Linked DNA regions of Marichromatium purpuratum 984. The protein of the gene in region 2 interacts with the protein of the main gene of each other region in a pairwise test. Links are inferred from orthologs where the notes say so. Each region holds a gene or a part of one and is shown on either strand. Other genes may lie near its edges.

Evidence for each region.
Region 1: the proteins of dprA (region 2) and recA interact in binary tests that used the Bacillus subtilis proteins (3 or more experiments, as listed by UniProt). The link is inferred for Marichromatium purpuratum 984 from one-to-one orthologs.

The regions. Positions count from the first base shown.
Region 1 is NZ_CP007031.1:3,334,093-3,342,931, forward strand. What follows is about bases 3,639-6,531. They hold recA (recombinase RecA), read right to left. Parts: upstream 5,656-6,531; coding sequence 4,621-5,655; downstream 3,639-4,620. Other genes in these bases: alaS (alanine--tRNA ligase), read right to left, coding at 3,639-4,102; MARPU_RS14465 (regulatory protein RecX), read right to left, coding at 4,139-4,624; thpR (RNA 2',3'-cyclic phosphodiesterase), read right to left, coding at 5,771-6,313; pncC (nicotinamide-nucleotide amidase), read right to left, coding at 6,306-6,531. Outside these bases: MARPU_RS14455 (aspartate kinase), read right to left, coding at 142-1,371; more of alaS, read right to left, coding at 1,493-3,638; more of pncC, read right to left, coding at 6,532-6,815; MARPU_RS14485 (cupin domain-containing protein), read left to right, coding at 6,932-7,210; MARPU_RS14490 (2Fe-2S iron-sulfur cluster-binding protein), read left to right, coding at 7,238-8,698; MARPU_RS14495 (hypothetical protein), read right to left, coding at 8,701-8,839. UniProt on the Bacillus subtilis protein: Multifunctional protein involved in homologous recombination, DNA repair and competence.
Region 2 is NZ_CP007031.1:908,187-916,931, reverse strand. Bases 3,994-6,792 are described here. They hold dprA (DNA-processing protein DprA), read right to left. Parts: upstream 6,064-6,792; coding sequence 4,924-6,063; downstream 3,994-4,923. Other genes in these bases: MARPU_RS04170 (LysM peptidoglycan-binding domain-containing protein), read right to left, coding at 6,075-6,792; MARPU_RS04180 (DUF494 family protein), read right to left, coding at 4,341-4,829; topA (type I DNA topoisomerase), read right to left, coding at 3,994-4,074. In the rest of the region: MARPU_RS04200 (FUN14 domain-containing protein), read left to right, coding at 1-23; MARPU_RS04195 (SAM-dependent methyltransferase), read right to left, coding at 68-1,114; MARPU_RS04190 (L-threonylcarbamoyladenylate synthase), read right to left, coding at 1,196-1,774; more of topA, read right to left, coding at 1,771-3,993; more of MARPU_RS04170, read right to left, coding at 6,793-7,286; def (peptide deformylase), read left to right, coding at 7,408-7,944; fmt (methionyl-tRNA formyltransferase), read left to right, coding at 8,001-8,745. UniProt on the Bacillus subtilis protein: Protein that helps load RecA onto ssDNA during transformation. Binds cooperatively to circular ssDNA, is able to bridge different segments of DNA. Favors the loading of RecA onto SsbA- or SsbB-coated ssDNA and formation of RecA-DNA filaments.

The DNA.
Region 1 (8,839 bases), 2.4 Mb from region 2 along the record:
TGGAGATCGACAAAAAAGCGAAGAGGAACGACCACCGCAGCACCGACCGGATTCAGCTCAGTCCGCCGCGTGTCACCCCCTCAGCCCTTGGAGACATATCCCACCGAGCCCTAGCGGGACGGCAGCAGGGTCATCGCAAGCCTAGACCTCGCCGTTCTGGTCCAGACCGAAGGCGCCGTGCAGCGCGCGCACGCCGAGTTCGAGATAGCGTTCGTCGACCACCACCGAGATCTTGATCTCGGAGGTCGAGATCATGCGGATGTTGATGCCCTCGTGTGCCAGGGTCTCGAACATCCGACTGGCGATCCCGGCATGACTGCGCATACCGACGCCGACCAGCGAGATCTTGACGATCTGCTCGTCGCCGAGTACCTGACGCGCGCCCAGCGCATCGGCACGCGCCTGCAGGATCTCCAGCGCCCGCGCATAATCGCCGCGCTGGACGGTGAAGGTGAAGTCCGTCGTCGCCTCCTCGGCGGCGACGTTCTGGATGATCATGTCGACCTCGATGTTGGCCGCCGCGATCGCGCCGAGGATCTCGTGCGCCACGCCAGGACGGTCGGGCACGCCGAGGATGGTCAGCTTGGCCTCGTCACGGCTGAAGGCGATGCCGGCGATCTTTGCGTCTTCCACTTCATCTTCCTCGAAGGTAATCAGCGTGCCCTCGCCCTCGCCGAAGCTGGAGAGCACGCGCAGGGGGACCTGGTACTTGCCGGCGAACTCCACCGAGCGGATCTGCAACACCTTGGAGCCGAGACTGGCCATCTCCAGCATCTCCTCGAAGGTGATGCGATCGAGCTTGCGCGCCTTGGGTTCGACCCGCGGATCGGTGGTGTAGACACCGTCGACGTCGGTATAGATCTGGCATTCGTCGGCCTTGAGCGCCGCGGCGATCGCCACCGCCGAGGTATCCGAGCCGCCGCGCCCGAGCGTGGTGATGTCACCGCTCTCGTCGACCCCCTGGAACCCGGCGACCACCACCACGCGCCCCGCCTTCAGATCGGCCCCGACACGCGCCGCGTCGATGTCGCGGATACGCGCCTTGTTGTGCACGCTGTCGGTGAGGATGTGCACCTGGGCGCCGGTATAGGAGCGCGCCGGACAACCACGCGCGGCCAGCGCCATGCTCAACAGTGCGATGGTGACCTGCTCGCCGGTGGAGAGCAGCACATCGAGTTCGCGCGGCTCGGGCCGCTCCTGGATCTGTTTGGCCAGGCCCACCAGACGGTCGGTCTCGCCGGACATCGCCGAGACCACCACCACCACCTGATTGCCCTGGTCGTGCCAGCGCTTGACCCGCTCGGCCACTGCCTGGATACGCTCCACGCTCCCGACCGACGTCCCGCCGTATTTCTGGACGATCAGCGCCATCGACTACTCCTGCCAGCCACGTCTTTCAGGTCTCCCCGATTGAAACGATGGGACCGTCGGCGGCGCTGTGCCGCCCGACGGTCCCCGGTGATGGGCCGGCGATCCCGACCCGGTTGCCGCATCAGGCGGCGCCGCGCTGCGCGACCCAGTCGCGCACCAGCGCCAGCGCAGCGGGCAGTGCATCGGGCTCGCTGCCCCCGGCCTGCGCCATGTCGGGCCGACCACCGCCCTTGCCGCCGACCTTGGCTGCGACCTCGCGGATCAGCTCACCGGCCTTGAACTGGCCGGTGAGATCCTTGGTGACGCCGGCGACCAGCGCAACCTTGCCCTCGCTGACGGTCGCGAGCACGATCACCGCCGAGCCGAGCTTGTCCTTGAGTTGGTCGACCGTCTCGCGCAGCCCCTTGGGATCGGCGCCCTCGAGTTCGGCGGCAAGCACCCGCACCCCGGCGACCTCCTCGGCCTGGGCGGCAAGATCCTGACCGGCGGCGCTAGCGAGCTTGGACTTGAGCTGCTCAAGCTCCTTCTCCAACCGACGACTACGCTCGAGCAGCTGCTCGACGCGCTCGTCGACGTCCTCGCGGGCGCCCTTGAGCAGCCCGGCGATGCGCAACACCCGCTGCTCGTCGGCCTCGATCCAGTCGAGGGCCCCGGCCCCGCTCACCGCCTCGATACGACGCACCCCGGAGGCGATACCGGCCTCGGAGACGATCTTCATCAGACCGATGTCACCGACCGCCTTGACATGGGTCCCGCCGCAAAGTTCGACCGAGAACTCGCCCATCCGCAGCACTCGTACCTGATCGGCATACTTCTCGCCGAACAGCGCCATCGCCCCGGAGGCCTTGGCATCCTCCAGGCTCATGATGCGAGTCTCGACCAGGTGGTTGGCACGGATCTCGCCATTGACCAGACGCTCGATCTCGCGCAACTGCTCGCGCGAGACCGGCTCGAAGTGCGAGAAGTCGAAACGCAGCCGCTCGGGACCGACCAGCGAGCCCTTCTGCTGCACGTGCTCGCCGAGCACCCGGCGCAGCGCCGCGTGGAGCAGATGGGTGGCCGAGTGGTTGAGCGCGATGGCACGCCGCCGCTCGCCATCGACCTCGGCGCACACCATGTCACCGACGCACAGCTCGCCCTCGCGCAGCTCACCGATATGGCAGACCAGGGCACCGCCCTTCTTCTGAGTATCGGTGACCTCGAAACGCCCACCGCTACCGGTGATCCAGCCACGATCACCGACCTGACCGCCGGACTCACCGTAGAAAGGTGTGAGGTCGAGGATCACCATGCCGCGCTCGCCGCCACCCAGCGAGTCGCAGGACTCGCCGTCGCGATAGAGCGCGACCACCGTGGCCTCGTCCTCGCAGCGCTCGTAGCCGCGGAACTCGGTCTCGCCCTGGAGATCGATCTCGACGTCCTGCCCACCGCTGAACTGACTGGCCGCACGGGCACGCGCCTTCTGGTCGGCCATCGCCGCCTCGAAGCCCTCGAGGTCGACGCCGAGCCCGCGCTCGCGGGCGATGTCGGCGGTCAGGTCGGTGGGGAAGCCGTAGGTGTCATAAAGCTTGAACACCGTCTCGCCGGGGATGGTGCACGTGTCCCCGAGTCCGGCGATCGCCTCGTCGAGGATACGCATGCCGTGCTCGAGGGTCTCGGCGAAGCGCTCCTCCTCGAGCCGCACGATCCGCTCGACGTGCGCCTGAGCTGCCACCAGCTCGGGATAGGCCGCGCCCATCTCGGCGACCAGCGCCGCCACCAGACGATGGAAGAAGGGTTGCGACTGGCCGAGACGATAGCCGTGACGGATCGCGCGACGCATGATCCGACGCAGCACATAGCCGCGCCCCTCGTTGCCCGGGGTGACCCCGTCGACGATGAGGAAGGCGCTCGAGCGGATGTGATCGGCGATCACCCGCAGCGACTTGTCGCCGAGATCCTCGCAGCCGGTCGCCTCGGCGGCGGCGGCGATGAGATTGCGGAACAGGTCGATGTCGTAGTTGCTGTGCACGCCCTGGAGCACCGCGGCCAGACGCTCGAGTCCCATGCCGGTGTCGACCGAGGGACGCGGCAACGGGGTCATGTTGCCCTCGGCGTCACGGTTGAACTGCATGAACACCAGGTTCCAGATCTCGACGTAGCGGTCGCCGTCCTCGTCGGGCGAGCCGGGCGGACCGCCGGCGATCTCGGGCCCGTGATCGAAGAAGATCTCCGAGCACGGACCACAGGGGCCGGTGTCGCCCATCGACCAGAAGTTGTCCTTGGCACCGCAGCGCGAGAAGCGCTCAGCCGAGACCCCGATCTCCTTGAGCCAGATGTCGGCGGCCTCGTCGTCGTCCTCGTAGACGGTCACCCAGAGCCGCTCGGCGGGCAGACCCAGCTCGCCGGTCAGATACTGCCAGGCGAAGCCGATCGCCTCGCGCTTGAAGTAGTCGCCGAAACTGAAGTTGCCGAGCATCTCGAAGAAGGTGTGATGCCGGGCGGTGTAGCCGACGTTCTCGAGGTCGTTGTGCTTGCCACCGGCACGCACACAGCGCTGCGCGGTGACCGCCCGCGAATAGCCCCGACGCTCGCGACCGAGAAAGACATCCTTGAACTGGACCATTCCGGCGTTGGTGAACAGCAGGGTCGGATCATTGGCGGGAACCAGCGGGCTGGAAGACACCTGCTCATGCTGGCGTTGCGCGAAATAATCAAGGAAGCTCGCTCGAAGCTCTGCACTCGTAGTCATGTGGGAGTTCTCGAATGAACCGCGCGGGCGGTTCGGTCAGTCGTTCCAGCGCAGCAGGCGCCGGACCATGTCCGTGGGGAAACCGCGCCGCGCCAGAAAGCGCGCGCGCTTGGCATAGCTGGCACGATCGGCGGGCGGCGCATCACCAAAGCGACGCGCATGGAGCGCGGCGAGATGCTCCGGCCACGCCTCGCGCAGTTGCCGTAACTGGGGTTCGATCAAGGTATCGGCCACACCCTTGTCGTTCAACTCGGCCTGGATGCGCAGCGGCCCGAAGCCCTTTTCCATGCGTTCGGCCACATAGCGCTCGACCAGACGCGCCTCGTCGAGCACGCCACTGGCCTCGAGCCGGTCGAGCACGGCGGCAGCGGCGGCGGACTCGAAACCACGCGCACCGAGCTTGCGCGAGAGTTCCAGACGCGAGTGCTCGCGCATGGCGAGCAGACGCAGCGCCGACCGCTCGATCTCGGCGAGCAGGTCGGCATCAAGGAGGGTGCTGGCGGGGCGATCGTCCAGGATCAGTCCTCCGCCGGGGCGACGGCCTCGGCCGTCGCCTCGCTCGGCTGGGGCAATAGCTTGGCGCGGATCTTCGCCTCGATCTCCTGAGCCAGCTCAGGGTTCTCGCAGAGGAAGGCGCGGACGTTGTCCTTACCCTGGCCGATACGGTTGCCCTGGTAACTGTACCAGGCACCGGATTTGTCGACGATGCCCTCGGCCACGCCCAGGCTGATGATCTCGCCCTCGCGCGAGATCCCCTGGCCGTAGAGAATGTCGAACTCGACCTGCTTGAACGGCGGCGCAACCTTGTTCTTGACCACCTTGACCTTGGTCTCGCTGCCGACCACCTCGTCGCTCTTCTTGAGACTGCCGATACGGCGGATGTCGAGTCGCACCGAGGAATAGAACTTGAGCGCATTACCGCCGGTGGTGGTCTCGGGCGAGCCGAACATCACCCCGATCTTCATGCGGATCTGGTTGATGAAGACCACCAGACAGTTGGAGCGCTTGATATTACCGGTGAGCTTGCGCAGCGCCTGCGACATCAGTCGTGCCTGCAGGCCGACGTGCGAGTCACCCATCTCGCCCTCGATCTCGGCCTTGGGGGTGAGCGCCGCGACCGAGTCGACGATCACCACGTCGACCGCCCCCGAGCGCACCAGCATGTCGGTGATCTCGAGCGCCTGCTCACCGGTGTCGGGTTGCGACACCAGCAGGTCCTCCATCTGCACCCCGAGCTTCTCGGCATAGACCGGGTCGAGCGCGTGCTCGGCATCGACGAAGGCCGCGGTGCCGCCGAGCTTCTGCACCTCGGCGACCACGTGCAGGGTGAGGGTGGTCTTGCCCGAGGACTCGGGACCGTAGATCTCGACCACCCGCCCCTTGGGCAAGCCGCCGATACCGAGGGCGATGTCCAGCCCCAACGAGCCGGTGGAGATCGCCTCGATGTTGCGCACCGCGCCGGCATCGCCCATGCGCATCACAGAACCCTTGCCGAACTGCTTCTCGATCTGGGTCAGCGCGGCGGCCAACGCCTTCTTGCGATTGTCGTCCATTGGATCTCCGTCAACTCTTGAGCGCAGCCGTCCGCCGCGCGTCGCCCGAGGCGATCGCGTGTCGGTCGGTTCGTGTCTCGTGATCTTTCGAGCGGGCCGCGCGAATCATCGCTGATTATCGCATAGGCGGCATGCTCACGTCATAGCCGGGGCGCAGCGGCCAACGCCGCTCGACCCGATAGCGCGGCACACACCCCGGGACGCTGCGGGCGAGCACGAACTCACGCACCGGCCAGCGCAACGGCGCCCCGAACGACGCGCTCGGCGCCCTGCTGCGCCGCGCCAGGGTCAGGTGTGGCCGATAGGGCCGCAGCTCCTGGGTCAAGCCACAGACGCGCTGCGCCTCGACCAGCGCCAGCTGCAACGCCAGCAGCGACTCCGGCACCCGCTGTGGCGCGCACCAGGCCGCGCCGGCACGCGCGAAATAACCCAGCCGATCGAGCACCAGCTCGAAGGGCGGCGCGGCGACCCGCTGCGCCGCCGCGCCCACCGCATCGAGCTGCGGCGGCGTCAACGCACCGAGAAAGACCAGCGTCAGGTGCAGATCCTCGCCGTGGGCCGAGCGAGCGCCCGGCGGCAACCAGCCCGGCATGCGCCCGAGCAGCGCCCGACGCAGCGCCGGCTGCGGCCAGAGCGCGAAGAACCAGCGCTCAGCCATCGGCGCCGAGGCCGCCGAGCAGGCCCAGCAGCGCAGCGCGCACCGCCTGCTCGCGCACCGCCTCGCGATCGCCGTCGAAGCACAAACAGCGCGCCGTCGGGCCCTCGCCGGGAAAGCCCCAGGCGAACCACACGGTACCGACCGGCTTGTCGACCGTGCCGCCACCGGGGCCGGCGATGCCGCTGACCGCCACCGCGACATCAGCGCGACTGCGGGCAAGCGCGCCGCTCACCATCTCGGCGACCACCCGCTCGCTCACCGCGCCATAGCGCTCGAGCGCATCGTCCGAGACCCCGAGCAGCTCGCGCTTGGCGTCATTGGAATAGGTGATGAAGCCGCGCTCGAACCAAGCGCTGCTGCCGGCGACATCGGTCATCACCTTGGCCACCCAGCCGCCGGTACAGGACTCGGCCGTCGCCAGCTGCCAGCCACGCGCACGCAACGCCTCGCCCAGACGACGGGCGAGCACCTCCAGGGCAGGAGAATCGTTTACATCATCCATGGTACGGAGTGTCGCCCAGCTCGACTCGTCGGGCAATCCTTGTCGGGCTGGAAAGCACCGGGCGGCGACCTCAGACTCTATCTCTCGAAACCACGCGCAGCACGGACCCCAAACCAATGGACGACACCGAGATCCATCACGAACGCCCCTCCCCCGCCAAGCTCGAGGTCATGGGCGTGGAGCACTGGCCGGTGTGGCGCCGCGAGGTGGCGACCTTTCCCTGGCACTACCGCCAGGAGGAGACCTGCTACATCGTGCGCGGACGCTTCCGCGTCACCCCCGAGGGCGGCGCACCACGGGAGTACGCTCGCGGCGACCTGATCCGCTTCCCCGTCGGACTCAACTGCACCTGGGAGATCCTCGAACCGGTGGAGAAGCACTACCTGCTCACATGAAACGCCGAGTCATCTAGAGGCGTGCCCGTGACGACTTACCTGACGCTCTCGCGCGCCGCCCGGCTGGCCGGAGTCAGCCGCAGCGAGCTGCAACGACGCATCCGCCGCGCCGAGCTGACGACCTTCGAGGGTGAGGTGGCCGCGCACGATCTACTGCGCCTCTACCCTAGCCTGAGCCTCGAGCACGAGGGCGCGCTCGAACAGGTGCGCGAGATCGTCGACAACGCCCGCCCCCGGCTCAAACCCGAACCGGCAGCGCTGCCCGACGCCCGTATCCTGCTCGAACGGGCCCACGACCTGAGCGCGGCACTGGCGCGCGAGATCGAGGCCGGAGAGGCCGCGCGCGGACTGATCGAGCAGGTCGCCGAGCGGATCGCGGCGCTCTCCGCCAGCGACCCCGCCACGCTGCCCACGGCACTCGCGGCCCTCGGCCACTGGCTCGCCGAGGCACGTACCGCGCTACCCGCCAACGAGACGCCCGAGGAGCGGCCGACGCCGACGCGCACCCTGGCCGCCCGGGTACGGCTGATCCCCAGTGGACACAGTTTCCTGGTGGAGGGAGAGGAGTCACTGCTCGAGGCCGCGGTGCACGCCGGCATCCATCTCGAACACGGCTGCGCCAGCGGTAACTGCGGCGGCTGCAAAGCGCGGCTGGTCAGCGGCGAGACCCGCCAGATCAGACCCCACGACTACTCGATCGGCGAGCGCGAGCGCCGACTTGGCTATCTGCTCACCTGCGCCCATACCGCGCTTACCGACCTCACCCTGGAGGTCGGCGAGGCGCGTTCGAGCGCCGAGCTGCCGCTGCAGCGCATCCGCGTCAGCGTGCGCCGTGTCGAGACGCTCGGCCCGACGCTGCGCGCGCTCCAGATCCAGACACCGCGCAACCAGCTGTTGCGCTTCATGGCCGGGCAGCGCGCGCGGCTCGCCCCCCCGGACGAGCCGTCGAGCGAGCTGCCGATCGCCAGCTGTCCCTGCGACGGACGCAACCTGCGCTTCCTGATCCGCGCCGCTGATGAGGCCCTCGCTCGCGCGCTCTTCGACGATCGGCTGGGACCGGGGCAACGGCTCGACCTGGAAGGACCCTACGGCGACTTCGTGCTCGACGAATCAGCGACCGACGAGGCGCTCTTCGTCGCCTGCGGCGACGGCATCGCCCCGATCCGCAGCCTGATCGAGCAGGCAGTCGCGATCGACGCCATCCCCCGCTATCACCTCTACTGGGAGACCGGCGCCCCCGAGGGGCATCACCTGGCGCACTGGGCGCGTGCGCTCGGCGACGCCCTGGACGACTTCACCTACACGCTGCTCGAGGCCACGCCCGCTGACCGGCTTGCCACGCGCATCCTCGACGAACACCCGCCTCACCAGCACCAGAGCCTCTATCTCGCGGGGCCGAAGATCACCGTCAGCACCCTGGAGCAGGCCCTGAGGGCGGGCGGCGTGAGCGCCGAGCGGATCCGCATCGAGGCGCTGCGCGCCGACTGAGTTCAGGCCGCGACCGACGCACGCGCGCACGATCGCTGTGCCGGCAGAAATACCGTGCCCTTGCCGTAGCGATTGACCGCCATGTCACGCACCCAAGTCGGGGCGTCCTGATAGAGACGGACATAGACATGACCGAGACCA
Region 2 (8,745 bases):
TCGCCGCCGGACTCAAGCTCTGAGGCAGCGCTCTCCCGCCCGCGCCCGAGCGTGACGATTCAGGGTCTCACGCCGGGCGCTCGAACAGATAGTGCCCGACGTACCACTCCTGACCATCGCGGAAGGCGAACAGCTCGGCGCAGGCCATGAAGAACAGTCGCCAGCGCCGCCACCACAGCGGCGCATCCGCCGTCCCGTAGGTCTGCTCGAGCAGCGGCCAGACTCGCTCGCGCGCGCCATCCATGCGCGCCAGCCAGGCCTCCAGGGTGTGGGCATAGTGCAGCCCGTTCCAGCGCCAGCGATCGATCAGGCGCAGCCGGTCCTGAAAGTACAGCGGCAGGTCGTCGCTCGGCATCAACCCGCCGGCGAAGAAGTAATGGGTCATCCAGTCGCTCGGGCCGTCGTCCTCGAAGAAGTAGGGATGATGGCGGTGACAGAAGATGTGCATCAGCATCCGTCCGCCCGGCTGTAGCCAATCGTGGATGCGTCCGAGCAGCCGACGGTGGTTGCGCATATGCTCGAACATCTCCAGCGAGACCACGCGGTCATAGCGCCCGTCGGGCTGGAAGTCGTTCATGTCGGCGGTGACCACCTCGAGCCCGTCGAGCCCGAGCCGGTCGCGCTCGGCCTCGATGAAGCGGCGTTGGGCATGAGAGTTGGAGACGGCGGTGATACGACAGCCCGGCAGGCGCTCGGCCAGATAGAGGCTGAAGGCGCCCCAGCCGCAGCCGAGTTCGAGTACGCGCTGACCATCACGGATATCGGCGCGCTCCAGGGTCGCCGCGAGCGCGACCTCCTCGGCCCGCTCGAGCCGGTCGACACCCTCGGGCCAGTAGCAGCAGCTGTACTTGCGCCGCGGTCCGAGCACGGTGGCGAAGAAGGCCGCCGGCAGCTCGTAATGCTGCTCGTTGGCGCGTTGCGGCACCTCGGCGATGGCCGAGTCATCCATCCTCGCGATCAGCGCCCGCTGTTGCGCCAGGGCCGCCTCGCAATCATCCCACGGCAGGCTCGCCAGGCGCTGACGCAGCAGCGCGCGAATACCGCCGCGCGTCACCCCATCCGGCACCAGCCCCTGCTCGACCCAACGAATCGCCGTCGCTGTGGCACTGAACATCCACGCCTCCCCACCCGAAGTCTTCCGACCATCTCGGTGAGATATCGGCGTGAGCGCCGAACAACAAGCCCTGTCGGCGGATCAACCGCGCAGGACGCGACCGCTGGCGGCATCGCGAATCACCGATGGACGATCAGCGCCACCACAGGCGCCATGGAGGAGGTGGTCGGGGCCGTCGCCGGCGAGCGCCAGGCGCAGCGAGCGTGCGGTTCGGGCCGGCGGTCGGTCGGCACGATTGGCGCTGGTCGAGACGATGGCGCCACCATAGGCACGACACAGCGCCGCGGCCAGCGGATGGGCGGTGACCCGCACCGCCAGGGTGGAGAAGCGACCGGTGAGCCAGTCGGGGGTGCTCGGGCGCGCCGGCAGCAACCAGGTGTTGGGCCCGGGCCAGCTCGCCCGGACCTTAGCCATGCGCGTGGCCTCGAGCGACTCGACATAGGGCGCGAGCTGGGCGTAGTCGGCGGCGATCAGGATCAGCCCCTTGGCCGGGTCACGCTGCTTGATCTCGAGGATGCGAGAGACCGCCCCGCGGTCGCGCGGATCGCAGCCGAGCCCGTAGACGGCCTCGGTGGGATAGCCCACCACCGCCCCGGCACGCAGCCAGGCGGCAGCGAGCCGCACCCGATGACGCTGGGCAGGGACAAGCGCCGCGCTCACCCGCCCTCGTCCCCGCCGCCGGACTGCTCGACCGGGGCACGATAGCCGCACTCTTTCTGCGGACAGACCTTGGAGGCGCCCTTGGTCTTGGTCACCTTGAGGGTGAGTATCGGCCAGCCACAGCGCGGACAGGGCTCGTCGAGCGGCTGGTCCCAGACCGCATAGTCGCACTTGGGATAGGTCGAGCAGGAGTAGAAGATCTTGCCACGGCGCGATTTCTTCTTCTGCAGAGTCCCCTTGCCGCACTTGGGACAGGGCACGCCGGTATCCTCGGGCTTCTCCAGCGGCTCGATATGACGGCACTTGGGATAGGCGCTGCAGCCGATGAACTTACCGTAGCGCCCACGCTTGATCTCCAGCGGCGAGCCGCACTCGGGACAACTGCGCCCCTCGACCACCTCGGGGGCCTCGGTCTCGCTCTGGTCGGGATTGAGGTCGCGGGTATAGTCGCAGTCCGGGTAGTTGGTACAGCCGATGAAACGGCCATTGCGCCCGAGCCGGATCGAGAGCTGACCACCGCACTTGGGACAGACCTCGTCGATGCGCTCCTGAGTGACGTCGCTGCGCTTGACGTTGGCCTGGGTGTGATCGACCTGCTCCTTGAAGGGCTGCCAGAAACGTTCGAGCAGCGGAATCCAATCGACCTCGCCGCGCGAGATGGCGTCGAGGTCATCCTCGAGCCGGGCGGTGAAGTCGTAGTCGACATAGGAGGTGAAGTACTCGGTGAGGAAGCGGTTGACCACCCGACCGACGTCGGTCGGCAGGAAGCGCTTCTTGTCGAGCACCACGTACTCACGATCCTGCAGGGTGGAGATGATGGTGGCATAGGTCGAGGGACGACCGATGCCGAACTCCTCCAGCGCCTTGACCAGCGAGGCCTCGGTGTAGCGCGGCGGCGGCTCGGTGAAGTGCTGTTCGGGACGGATCGCGAGCAGGTTCACCCGGTCGCCCTCCTGCATCTCCGGGAGCATTCGTTCCTCGTCGTCGTCGCCGCCCTTGGCGTCGTCGCGCCCTTCGAGATAGACCCGCATGAAGCCCGGCTCGGCCACCATCGAGCCGGTGGCGCGGAACAGGTTGCCGTCCCCGGCGCTGAGATCGACCGCCACCTGGTTGATCAGCGCATGGGCCATCTGGCAGGCCAGGGTGCGCTTCCAGATCAGTTCGTAGAGACGCTGTTGTTCTTGGTTGAGGTGCGCCTTGAGCGAGGCCGGGTCGCGCAGCACCGAGGTCGGGCGCACCGCCTCGTGGGCCTCCTGGGCGTTCTTCGACTTGGTCTTGAAAAAGCGCGGCTGCGGCGGCAGGTGATCGGCGCCATAGCGATCGGCGACGCACTGACGGATCTCCTCGAGCGCCTCCTGGGCGAGGTTGACCGAGTCGGTACGCATGTAGGTAATCAGACCGACGGCACCGGCGCCGACGTCGACACCCTCGTAGAGCTGCTGAGCCACGCGCATGGTGCGCTGGGCGGTGAAGCCGAGCTTGCGCGCGGCCTCCTGCTGCAGGGTGGATGTGGTGAAGGGCGGCGCCGGGTGACGCTTGCGCTGCTTGCGCTTGACCGACTCGACCACCAGGGTGCCGGCGGCGGCCTGCTCGAGCTGCTGGCGTACCGCCTCGGCGCGCTCGCCGTCGGTGATCGAGAACTGTTCGAGTTTGGCCCCTTCGAGCTGGATCAGCTTGGCGACAAAGCGCTTGGCGTCCTTGTCGGCGTCGGCCTCGATGCTCCAGTACTCCTGGCGCTCGAAGCGCTCGATCTCGGCCTCACGCTCGCAGATCAGGCGCAGCGCCGGGCTCTGCACCCGTCCCGCTGAGAGACCCCGACGGATCTTCTTCCACAGCAAGGGGGACAGATTGAAGCCGACCAGATAATCGAGCGCACGCCGGGCCTGCTGCGCATTGACCATGTCGAGCGAGAGTTCGCGCGGATTGGCCACCGCCTCCTGCACCGCGCGCTTGGTGATCTCGTTGAACACCACCCGGTGCACCGCCCGTTCGCCGAGCTGGCGACGCCCCTTGAGCAGTTCAAAGAGATGCCAGGAGATCGCCTCGCCCTCGCGATCGGGGTCAGTGGCCAGATACAGCGCCTCGGCCCCCTTGAGCTTCTTGGCGATGGTCTGGACGTGTTTCTCGTTGCGCTCGATCACCTGGTACTTCATCGCGAAGCCGTGCTCGGGATCGACCGCCCCCTCCTTGGGCACCAGATCGCGGACATGGCCGTAGGAGGCGACCACGTCGAAGTCCGGGCCGAGGTATTTCTTGATGGTCTTTGCCTTCGCAGGTGATTCGACGATAACGAGATTCATCTGTGGTCTTGGTCGGCCATGTGGGTGTGACTGAAGCCTGCCGGGACAGCGGTCATTGGGTCAAGGCGGTGGACGTGACGCCGGCACCGCCACGCGAGAGCACGACGGGACGGCGCAAACGGACACGGGCGGCGCGGAGATCCACCGACGCAGGGACCAGGTCCGGCGCGGAATGCGGGCAGTTTAGCGGTGCGCTCGGAGTCCCCACAAGGGGCCAGAGCGCACGCACCGATCGGCACCGGGCCCGCCCCGGTGCGCGGCGCGTCTCAGTGCAGGTAGGCCTGCCCCCCGTCGTAGACCATCTCCTCCATCTGACTGAAGGCGTCCTCCTGACCGGGTCGGTTCAGCAAGACCAGCAAGACGACCCACTTGACCTCATCGGCCGTCACCTGCGACAGATGAGTCGCCAACAACCGGTCGATCACCAGCTCCCGGCCGAGCGGATCGAGGATTCCGTTCTGCTCCAGCGCCAGCAGGAAACCACGTGCCTCGGCACTGAGCTTGGCACACTCCCGCTCGGCATAGACACGAAGCGAATCGGCGGCGTACCCCAGATCCTGCGGGACATACTGCGGGGCCTCGACCTCGTCGGCCAACTCGTCGAGCCAGCGCAGCGCCTGCTCGATCTCGTCGCTGTTGAAGCCCGCCTCGGAGAGTTCATCCTCAAGCACATGCGGGTCGATGGGGGCGCGCTCCCCACCGTCCATATAATTCTCGTAGAGATAGATCAGAACATCGACCATGTTTTCGAACATCAGCCAACCTCGTGGGCGGCGCCAGCCGGGCGACTGGCGGAAAGCGGCGCCAGGATGCGCCCAGGGGATCGTCACTGGCCTCGCGACGCGTCGCTTACACCGACGGCGGCGCGTCACCGCGCGCGGCGCCGTCGCGACGACAATAGCGACCACCCGGCAGCGATGATACATGAGCGTCCAGTTCCAGGACCAACAAGGTCGAGAGGATCTGCTGCGCCGCCAACCCGGTGCGGGCACTCAGCTCGTCGGGGGCGACCGGGTCGCGCCCCATCGCCTCGAGCACCCGCGCTGCGGTGTCATCGAGCCCCGGCGGCAGCAAGTCGGGCGAGGTCGATGCCTCGCGCGGTTGTTCGAGCAAGGCGCGCAATTGCGGCGCAAGCTCGGCGAGCACCTCGCGCGCATCCTCGAGCAATCGCGCGCCATCGCGGATCAGTGCGTGACAGCCGCGCGCCAACGGATTGCGCACCGAACCGGGCACCGCGAACACCTCTCGCCCCTGCTCGAGAGCGAGTCGCGCGGTGATCAAGGAGCCGCTCTTGAGCGCCGCTTCGGTGACCAGTACGCCCAGCGACAGACCACTGATCAGACGGTTGCGTCTGGGGAAGTTGCGCGCCAGCGGCTCGACCCCGGGCGGGAACTCGCTGACCAGGGCGCCGTTGTCGGCGATGCGATGGGCCAGCTCGCGATGCGCGGCCGGATAGACCCGATCGGGGCCGGTGCCGAGCACCGCGATGGTGCGCCCGCGCTCGAGCGCGCCGAGATGGGCGGCGGCATCGACCCCGGAGGCCAACCCACTGGTCACCACCAGCCCGTATCCGGCCAGCTCGCGAGCGAAGGCATGGGTGAGTTCGGCGCCGCCCGGGGTCGGGTTGCGACTGCCGACGATGGCGATCTGGGGTTCGGCGAGCAGCGCCGGATCGCCACGCACATAGAGCAGCGGCGGGGCGTCGTCGAGCTGGGCGAGGCGCGGCGGGTAGCGCGGATCATTGCCGGTGAGCACCCAGGCCCCCGGCTGCTCGGCCCAGCGCAGCACCCGCTCGATCGGCTCGCGCGCCGGATTGGCGAGCGCCACGACCGTCTCCGGGCGCAGTCCGGCGGCGGTGAGTTGGCGCGCGGGCTGGGCGAGGATCGCCGCAGGATCGCCGTAGCGTTCGAGCAACTGGGCGGCAGTCCGTGGACCGATCCCCGGGGCATTGACCAGGGTCAGCCAGGACTCGAGCGCCTCGTGCGTCACCGCGACCCCGTTCAGGCCGGCGGCGGGGCGACCCGGTCACCGACCGCCATGGCGCGGTAGGCCTCGAGTACCAGCGCAAAGCTAACCCTATCGAAGACGCGGAATACCATCACCACGCCAGCCCGTTCATAGGGTCGGAGATAGGTGTCGCGGTCACGACGCATGTCGGCGTGCAGCGGCATGCCGTCCTCTCCGGGCGGATCGGCGCGCCACCCCTCGAAGGAGAAATCGCCGAACCAGAACTCGCTGTCGAGCGGCGAGTCATCGCGCCAGTTCCAATCGAAGCCACCCCGACGCACTTGGTCGGGCGCAGTCTCGCCGCCGATGAAGACCTCGAGCACATGACCGGCCTTGATACCGTCACGCTCCCCCTTGTTCAGGATCACGACATCGAACTGACCGATCTGCGACACCCCCTTGAGCACCGAGAGGATGCGACCACGGACCCCGGCGGGACCCGGCTCGGGGTAGAAATTCTCGAGCGAGCGCTCCTGCTCGGCCGGGATCACCCGGTCGCCGATGCCGACCTCGCGCTCGGCGCGGGCGATGCGCAGTTTGGCCGGATCGCCGACACGCTCGAGCGCGGCGGTGGCGACGAACTCGACCTCGTAGCCGAGCAGTTCATTGGTGTCAGGGTCACGCAGCGCCTTACCCGGACGCACCACCTGGTAGCGCGCGGAGTCGGCCCGCGCGAGCCGACGCACGTAGATCGAGTCGAAAGTGCCGACGACGAGGTGCTCGTCGGGGAAACCGACCACATAGGCCGCGCGCTCGACCTGATCGGAGTCGGCCACCAGCGGCTGGGTGAGGAAGGGTGCGATCGAGGCGACCGGGATCACCGGCACCGCATCCTCGAGCGAGGTCACGCGGGCCTGGGGCGAGCGCTTGACCACGCGCATCCCGTCCCGGTAGCCGAGGGTCCGGTCGCCGCCACCGCGGGTCAGCTGCAACTGCGGCTCGCCGTCGACCTCGACGAGTTCGAGCAGGTCGCCGGGGTAGATCAGGTCGGGATTGGCGATCCCGGGGTTGGCGCGCCACAGCGCATGCCAGCGCCAGGGGTCGCGAAGGAAGCGCCCGGCGATACCCCACAGGGTGTCGCCCGAGCGCACTACGTAGCGACCGGGGGCATCTGGGGCGAGAGCCACCTCGGCGCGTGTCGGCGCAGGGACAAGGAGCACGAGCAGCAGCGGTGCCAGCACACGAAGCGAGCAGGGAGCGCGCATGGACCCTCCGTGACGGTCGAAACGGGATTCACCCGCCCCCAATACGGGGTATAGTATTGATTCCGATAGTAGCGCAGTCCAGGCGCCCCCTTCCACTCGCGGACCCGACACTCAACGAACCATGGCCATGCTCGAAATCCTCACCTTTCCCGATCCCCGGCTGCGCAAGGCGGCAAAACCGGTCGACCAGGTCGACGATGCCGTGCGTCGGCTGATCGACGACATGCTCGAGACCATGTACGCTGCCCCGGGAATCGGACTCGCCGCGACCCAGGTCAATGTTCACAAGCGCATCGTGGTGATCGACATCTCCGAGGATCATGACCAGCCGCTGTGTCTGATCAACCCGGAGATCCTCGAGCGCGAGGGCGAAGAGCAGATGGAAGAAGGCTGTCTGTCGGTCCCCGGATTCTACGAATCGGTCACCCGTGCCGAACGGGTACAGGTCAAGGCGCTCGACCGCGACGGCAAGCCCTTCACCCTCGAGACCGACGGTCTGCTGGCGGTGTGCATCCAGCACGAACTCGACCACCTCAACGGCAAGCTGTTCGTCGACCACATCTCCTCGCTCAAGCGCCAGCGTATCCGCCGCAAGCTCGAGAAAGTCAGCAAGCGTCATCACGGTGTCGTCGACACGGCGCACCGGACCGCGATCTGATGCCACCGTCTCCCGCTGTCACCTCGACATCAACCCAGACCCAGACCGACTCTCCCATGCGTGCACTGCGAATCATCTTCGCCGGGACGCCCGATTTCGCCTGCCCGAGCCTCGCCGCGCTGATCGCCGCAGGCCACCAGGTGGTCGGCGTCTACACCCAACCCGATCGTCCCGCCGGACGCGGCCGCAAACTCCAGGCCAGCCCGGTCAAGCAGCTCGCGCTCGAACACGCGATCCCCGTCCATCAGCCCCAGAGCCTCAAGCGCGATCCCGAAGCGGTGGCCGAACTGGCCGCGCTCGAGGCCGACCTGATGGTCGTGGTCGCCTACGGCCTGTTGTTGCCCCAGACGGTGCTCGACGCGCCGCGCCTGGGCTGCGTCAACGTCCACGCCTCGCTGCTGCCGCGCTGGCGCGGCGCGGCGCCGATCCAGCGCGCGGTGCTCGCCGGCGACCCCACCAGTGGGGTCTGCATCATGCAGATGGAGGCCGGACTCGACACCGGTCCGGTCTATCACCGCCTCGACACCCCGCTCGCCGCCGACGAGACCGGCGGCAGTCTTCACGACCGGCTCGCCGAACTCGGCGCGCGCGCCCTGGTCGAGGCCCTGCCCGGGATCGCCGATGGCACGCGTCCCGCAGAGGCGCAGGACGACGAGGCGGCGACCTATGCCCACAAGCTCACCAAGGACGAGGCGCTGATCGACTGGAGCGCCCCGGCCGTGGCGATCGAGCGCCAGGTGCGCGCCTTCGACCCCTGGCCGGTCGCCCATACCCGGCTCGACGACGAGCAGCTCAGGGTCT